DNA from 3 places in the Candidatus Symbiopectobacterium sp. NZEC127 genome. Region 1 is predicted to be linked to each of the others. Evidence: predicted binding sites of a transcription regulator. Region 1 holds the regulator's gene; each other region holds the start of a gene.
What was found. The regulator PurR, encoded in region 1, represses purine synthesis genes. The targets are predictions, from matches to a motif close to CANGCAAACGTTTGCNTG.
Positions count from the first base shown of each region.

Region 1 (2,280 bases):
ATTGCTTTTTGCACGCCAATCGCCGCAGCACAATGACGCCAAGAAGGTATTGTTACACAATTTATAGGGAAAATCTCCGATCCCGGCTGCACTAATTATATCAATTATCCCTTTCACTTTCGCGGCAAATCAGCCAGAATTCGCAGTTTACCGTGCGCTGCGTCGGTGTCCGAACACGTCATCTTCAATGGGATCAATGCATCCCCTTTAGGTACAAAGTACGTCGGCAGTCTCCTTCTGATATCCTGTTTATTCCATCAGAAAGAGAACATTACGCAAAAGCAAACGATTAACAAACTATATACTGCCGTAACAAGTAGGTTCAGGAGTCATTTTTAGATGGCAACGATCAAAGATGTGGCAAAGCGTGCTGGCGTTTCAACTACAACCGTCTCTCACGTCATCAACAAAACACGTTTCGTCGCCGAAGAGACCAAAACGGCCGTGCGGGAAGCCATCAAGGAATTACACTACTCCCCGAGCGCAGTAGCGCGGAGCTTAAAGGTCAACCACACCAAATCCATCGGACTGCTCGCCACCTCAAGCGAAGCACCCTACTTCGCAGAAATCATCGAAGCGGTTGAAAACAGTTGTTATGCCAAAGGCTACACCCTGATTCTGTGCAACTCGCACAATAACCTGGAAAAACAGCGAGCCTATCTTTCCATGCTGGCGCAAAAACGGGTCGATGGCCTGTTGGTGATGTGTGCGGAATATCCGCCCGAACTGTTGGGCATGTTGGCGGATTATCGCAGCATTCCCATGGTGGTGATGGATTGGGGTCAGGCACACAGCGATTTCACCGACACCATTATTGACAACGCTTTTGAAGGCGGATATCTGGCTGGCCGATACCTGATTGAGCGCGGCCACCGCGACATCGGTGCCATTCCCGGTATTCAGGAACGCAACACCGGCAGTGGGCGTTATCTGGGTTTTCTCAAAGCCTTGCACGAAGCGGATATCACGGTACGCGATGAGTGGGTTGTTCAGGGCGATTTTGAACCGGAATCCGGCTATAAAGCCATGCACCAGATTTTGGCGCAGAAACAGCGCCCGACCGCCATTTTCTGCGGCGGCGATATCATGGCGATGGGCGCTATCTGCGCGGCAGATGAGCTAGGGCTACGTGTACCGCAAGATATTTCCGTGATTGGCTACGATAATGTTCGCCATGCGCGTTATTTCACGCCGGCCTTGACCACCATCCACCAGCCCAAAGAGCGTTTGGGTCAATCTGCCTTTACCATGCTGCTCGATCGCATCACCAGCAAGCGCGAAGATGCACAGGTGATTGAGGTTCATCCGACCCTTATTGAGCGGCGTTCCGTGGGTGATGGTCCGTTCCGCGACTATCGCCGTTAATGTTTAAGACGATTTTCTTATAATATATTGATTTTTATATTCTTCATGGCTGCATCAATCAATTTCGACTTGTCCTCTGATTGAAGCAGTCATACACTGTTTTTCATTCGGACAATATCCCTACACTTATCCTTATTACAAAAAGCGCAGAATTGCGTATCAGGATACGTGCCCCTACGTGCTACCACGTACCGGCTTTGACTCTTCATTCCCTCTGGGTATCCAGAGAGTAGACGATGGATGTTATGCCTGCTGCCACTGTGCAACGGGCAAGCATAAACGGCTGCGCACGAATGCAACCGCTTACTCTTTGAACAACGGGTAACTTGCCCGTGATTCGAACACGCTGTGCGCAAACCGCAGCGTTAGGGTTGATGAAAGACTGTCTATGCTGTTCCTTGCGGCGCTGCCTGGCAAGGTTGGGAGAAGTTATGAGTTCATCATATGTAGAGGAACTGGCAGAAAATAACACGTCCTGGTTCCGGATCGTTCAAGCGTTATTGGCTATCGCTGATATCAAAATCAATGGTTCTCGACCGTTTGATATCAGGGTACGCAACCCCGATTTCTACAAGCGCGTTCTGCGTGAAGGCTCACTGGGACTCGGGGAAAGCTATATGGACGGTTGGTGGGAGTGCGATCGTTTAGACTGCTTTTTTCGGCGTCTCTTACGCGCGGGGCTTGAGAAAAAAGCCCCCCATCATCTCAAAGACATTTTGCATATTGTCGCCACGCGTTTGATTAACCTGCAATCGCGCAAGCGTGCCTGGATTGTCGGCGAGGAGCATTACGATCTGGGCAACGATCTGTTTAGCCTGATGCTTGATACGCATATGCAATATTCCTGCGGCTACTGGAAAGAGGCCACGACCCTTGAGCAGGCGCAACAGGCCAAACTGCGCATGATTTGCGAAA
Region 1 covers NZ_JAGFPG010000001.1:1,263,770-1,266,049, forward strand. Annotated here, with positions in the region: gene purR (HTH-type transcriptional repressor PurR) at 340-1,365, shown strand; gene cfa (cyclopropane fatty acyl phospholipid synthase) at 1,797-2,280, shown strand, end outside.

Region 2 (2,280 bases), on a different contig from region 1:
CAAGCAGTTTACCAAGGGCGCTTGGCAGGGATGAACGGATAGAGAACGTACAAAACTATCTAAAATTGCACGGGGGTATTCTGGATGTGACTATTCAGGATAATCCCAGGATAATAAAGCGAGAACTTAAGTATAATAAAGAAAGGGTAATTAAGTTCGATTTGGCAATGAACGACAAAAGTCTATTAACGTTTAACCAAGGTATCTTTATTGCCGACGGGCAACCCTCTGTTGCTTTCGTGACCACGAGCGATAATATTGCCATTGCTTCTGGAGAGGTAAATGCTGAACCGCCTGTTGAAGTGAGTCGGCAACGGATATTAAAGCACCGCAAATAAAAAAAGCGGATATCAGAAGATACCCGCTTTTCAGTCGCACACTACGTTTTCGGCAGTGGCGGAAATTTGTGCTAATCGCGAGCGATTAACGGAAGATAGCGTAGGGAGCCAGACCGCGATAGGTTTTGCCCAACGCTTTTATTACTTTGTTGATATTACGGACAATACTCATCTTCTTATTCCTACGCTTTCTTGAATCTTAGTGGTTAGTGAACATGTTGAAGTTAACGCTAACGTTTTCGAACATGGCAACGATTTTTTTGATCAGTTTCATTTGTCTCTCTCCGAGTGATTGTTCATTTTTCTGTGATGCTCTTCACGTTTTTAAAGATACGCCGGTTGGCCGCGCTGGTCAACTTTTTTGTGAGCCTAATCACAAAAAAATGGTTCATGGGTTTTCTGTGCATGAAACGCCGTTCTGTTTTGTCGAGCGATAGATAAATTGTCTGGATTATCAGTTGAAATACACCGCCCAGAAGCAGGATAATCCCCCGTTTCTCCTCCGACCTGCCAAATGCACCTGTGATGCGTCCCGCAAGCTAATCGTTTGCGTCCATTTTCAGTGTGATGTGCATGGTGTTCGGGGGCGTCTGATATTTGCGCTGCGGCGCGGAAGCGCCGTTGTTGTGGGTGCGTGCAGCGATGGGAGATCGTCATGGCAGGCAAGGCCATATGCACCCTCCAGTTTTACTTTTACAAATAATGACATCTCAGGGGATACCACCATGTCAAATAGCACTCGTCAGGCTGGCAATGCGGCGCGTCCGCAAAGCTCACTTGATGCTTTTTTTCACATCACACAGCGCGGCAGTAATGTAAGACAGGAAGTGCTGGCCGGGTTAACCACGTTTCTGGCGATGGTGTATTCGGTCATTGTCGTGCCTGGCATGCTGAGCAAGGCGGGGTTTCCGCACACGCCGGTGTTTGTGGCAACCTGTCTGGTCGCAGGGCTGGGTTCCTTGCTGATGGGGCTGTGGGCCAATGTGCCCATGGCAATCGGCTGCGCCATCTCGCTTACCGCTTTTACCGCGTTTAGCCTGGTGCTGGGCCAACAGATCAGTGTTCCGGTGGCCTTAGGGGCGATCTTCCTGATGGGGCTGCTGTTTACCGTGATCTCGGTGACCGGCATCCGTTCCTGGATCCTGCGTAACCTGCCGTTGGGCGTGGCGCAGGGTACCGGTATCGGTATTGGCCTGTTCCTGCTGATCATCGCTGCCAATGGCGTGGGTCTGGTGATCAAGAACCCGATCGACGGTCTGCCTGTTGCGTTAGGTAACTTCACCTCGTTCCCGGTGATCATGTCGTTATTGGGACTGGCGGCCACCATCGGTCTGGAAAAACGTCGCGTGCCGGGCGGCATCTTGTTGGTGATCGTGGCTATCTCGATTATCGGCCTGATTTTCGATCCGAACGTGAAATTTCAGGGCTGGTTCAGCCTGCCGAGCCTGACTGATGAAAACGGTCACTCGCTGATGTTTAGCCTGGATATCATGGGTGCATTGCAACTGGCGGTGCTGCCAAGCGTGCTGGCGCTGGTGATGACGGCGGTGTTTGACGCCACCGGTACTATCCGCGCGGTTGCCGGGCAGGCGAACCTGCTGGATAAAGATGGGCAAATCGTTAACGGTGGCAAAGCGCTGACGGCTGACTCGGTGAGCAGCATGTTGTCCAGCCTGGTCGGGACGTCTCCGGCGGCGGTCTATATCGAATCTGCGGCGGGTACGGCAGCGGGCGGTAAAACCGGGTTGACGGCGACCGTGGTCGGTGTGCTGTTCCTGTGCCTGCTGTTCCTCTCTCCGCTGTCTTATCTGGTGCCGGGATACGCCACCGCACCGGCATTGATGTATGTCGGCTTGCTGATGCTGAGCAATGTCGCCAAGCTGAATTTTGATGACATTGTTGATGCCATGTCTGGTTTGGTGTGCGCGGTGTTTATCGTGCT
Region 2 covers NZ_JAGFPG010000002.1:475,813-478,092, forward strand. Annotated here, with positions in the region: gene J5069_RS12200 (hypothetical protein) at 1-338, shown strand, start outside; gene J5069_RS12205 (NCS2 family permease) at 1,064-2,280, shown strand, end outside.
Region 2: the regulator PurR is predicted to act here: its motif matches at 875-892, upstream of J5069_RS12205 (NCS2 family permease).

Region 3 (2,280 bases), on a different contig from region 1:
GGTGATGACTTTACTCACCACACCATATTTCACCAGGTCTTTGTCGGTGACCACCAACGCTTTGTGGAAACCACGTCGGGTTATCTCTTCCACGATATGGTTAATCGCCCCCGCACCAAAATACGAGGTTTCGTTAAGGATCATTCTTTGGGTCATCGTCGTATTCTCCATAACATTTTGATTTTAAGATACCCGTCATACTTCAAGTTGCAGGTGTGTTGGCTGCACTCGCTTACCCGAATCACTTACTTGAGTAAGCTCATCGGGATTCCCTCGTTTGCCGCCTTCCTGCAACTCGAATTATTTAGGGTATAGATGCTGAAAAGGGTTGGGTGGCGCAAGCGGTCGGGGCGGGAAACGCCCTCAAGGCGCGAAACGTTAATCTTCATAGCGTTAGCTTCTATGCCATCAACAACGGAAAGACCGTGATGGATCGCTGATAAATAGATATTACCCATTCAATCAGTATGGATACGTGACAGGGGAATTGCCTTCCCCTCGTTGCCATCGTCGGTGACGCGGTGGCAGTGAGCGCAAGGTGGGTGTGATCGTCGTCATCTTTAGCGTTTTTGGCACCGCGGCATAACCGTAGCCTTTGGTTGAAATATTCTAATTCCAGCTATTTTTTTGCATTATAAAAACTAATCCATTGCAAATATCGCTGTGGCGATCATTCTCTAACGATGCGAATATTTGTGTCATTATTTTTGTTTTAAATCCATATTATTGGTTTTTTATCCTAATTAATGATTTTAATTTGGCGATTTTCGTTGCCTTGTGCTCTGGCACTCTTTTTGTCTTTCACGGCTGATATATAGTTTAACTTATGACAGAGGGTGTGGTAGCCCTGTGGAAGAGGTGGTAAGTTCAACGCAAAGAAAGCGTTTGCGTGGCGTGATTCGCGCCGTTTGCAAGGAGAGGTTCGGGAGAAAAAATGACACAGCAAACTCCGTTGTATCAGCAACATGTAGCCGATGGCGCGAAGATGGTCGACTTTCACGGCTGGATGATGCCGCTGCACTACGGCTCACAGTTGGATGAACATCACAGCGTTAGACGTCATGCAGGCATGTTCGATGTGTCGCACATGACCATTGTGGATTTACTCGGCCCGCGCGTACGCGAATTCCTGCGTTATCTGCTGGCGAATGACGTAGCCAAACTCACGCAACCGGGCAAGGCGCTTTATACCGGGATGTTAAACGCCTCGGGTGGCGTCATTGACGATCTCATCGTCTACTTTTTGACTGAAACGCATTTCCGGCTGGTGGTGAACTCCGCCACGCGGGAGAAAGATCTGGCCTGGATCGCCGAACATGCCAAAGCGTTTAACGTGGAGTGGCAGGAACGCGACGAACTGGCGTTGATTGCCGTGCAAGGGCCGTTGGCACAAGAGAAAGTGCAGGCGTTGCTCAGTGCGGAACAGCGCGCGGCAACGGCGGGTATGAAACCCTTTTTCGGTGTACAAACCGGCGACTATTTTATTGCTACCACCGGGTATACCGGTGAGTCAGGCTATGAAATCGCCCTGCCCGAACAGCAGGCGGTGACGTTCTGGCAACAGCTGCTGGCGGCTGGTGTGCAGCCGTGCGGCCTCGGTGCGCGTGATACGTTGCGCCTCGAAGCGGGCATGAATCTTTATGGTCAGGACATGGACGAAGGCGTTTCGCCGCTGGCCGCCAATATGGGCTGGACCATCGCCTGGCAACCGGAAGAGCGTGATTTTATTGGTCGGCAAGCGCTGACCCACCAACGCAGCGAAGGCACTGAGCAGTTGGTTGGATTGGTGCTGCGTGAAAAAGGGGTGCTGCGCCATGAAATGCCGGTGCGCTTTACCGATGCGAGTGGCACGGTACAGGAAGGCATGATAACCAGCGGGACCTTTTCTCCCACGCTGGGCTTCAGTATTGCACTGGCTCGCGTGCCGCAGGGTATTGGTGAAACGGCGTTGGTGCAAATTCGCCAGCGCGAAGTGCCCGTAGAGGTGACTAAACCGGTATTTATTCGCGGCGGCAAGGCGCTGGTTTGACGCCGTGCCCGATGTGACCATGATTATTTATTGATTAACGTTAGCGCGATATATACCCAAACGCCTGCGCGTTGCAGCAAGGCGGGTATTGCGCGATTCGATACGACGAAGCGATTTTAAGGAGAGCAGGGCAATGAGCAGCACAATTCCAAACGCATTGAAATACACCTCATCCCATGAGTGGGTCCAGGCCGAAGGCGAGGGTGTCTATCGTGTTGGTATCACCGAACATGCCCAGGAGCTGTTGGGAG
Region 3 covers NZ_JAGFPG010000002.1:414,020-416,299, forward strand. Annotated here, with positions in the region: gene fucO (lactaldehyde reductase) at 1-156, opposite strand, end outside; gene gcvT (glycine cleavage system aminomethyltransferase GcvT) at 935-2,029, shown strand; gene gcvH (glycine cleavage system protein GcvH) at 2,163-2,280, shown strand, end outside.
Region 3: the regulator PurR is predicted to act here: its motif matches at 875-892, upstream of gcvT (glycine cleavage system aminomethyltransferase GcvT).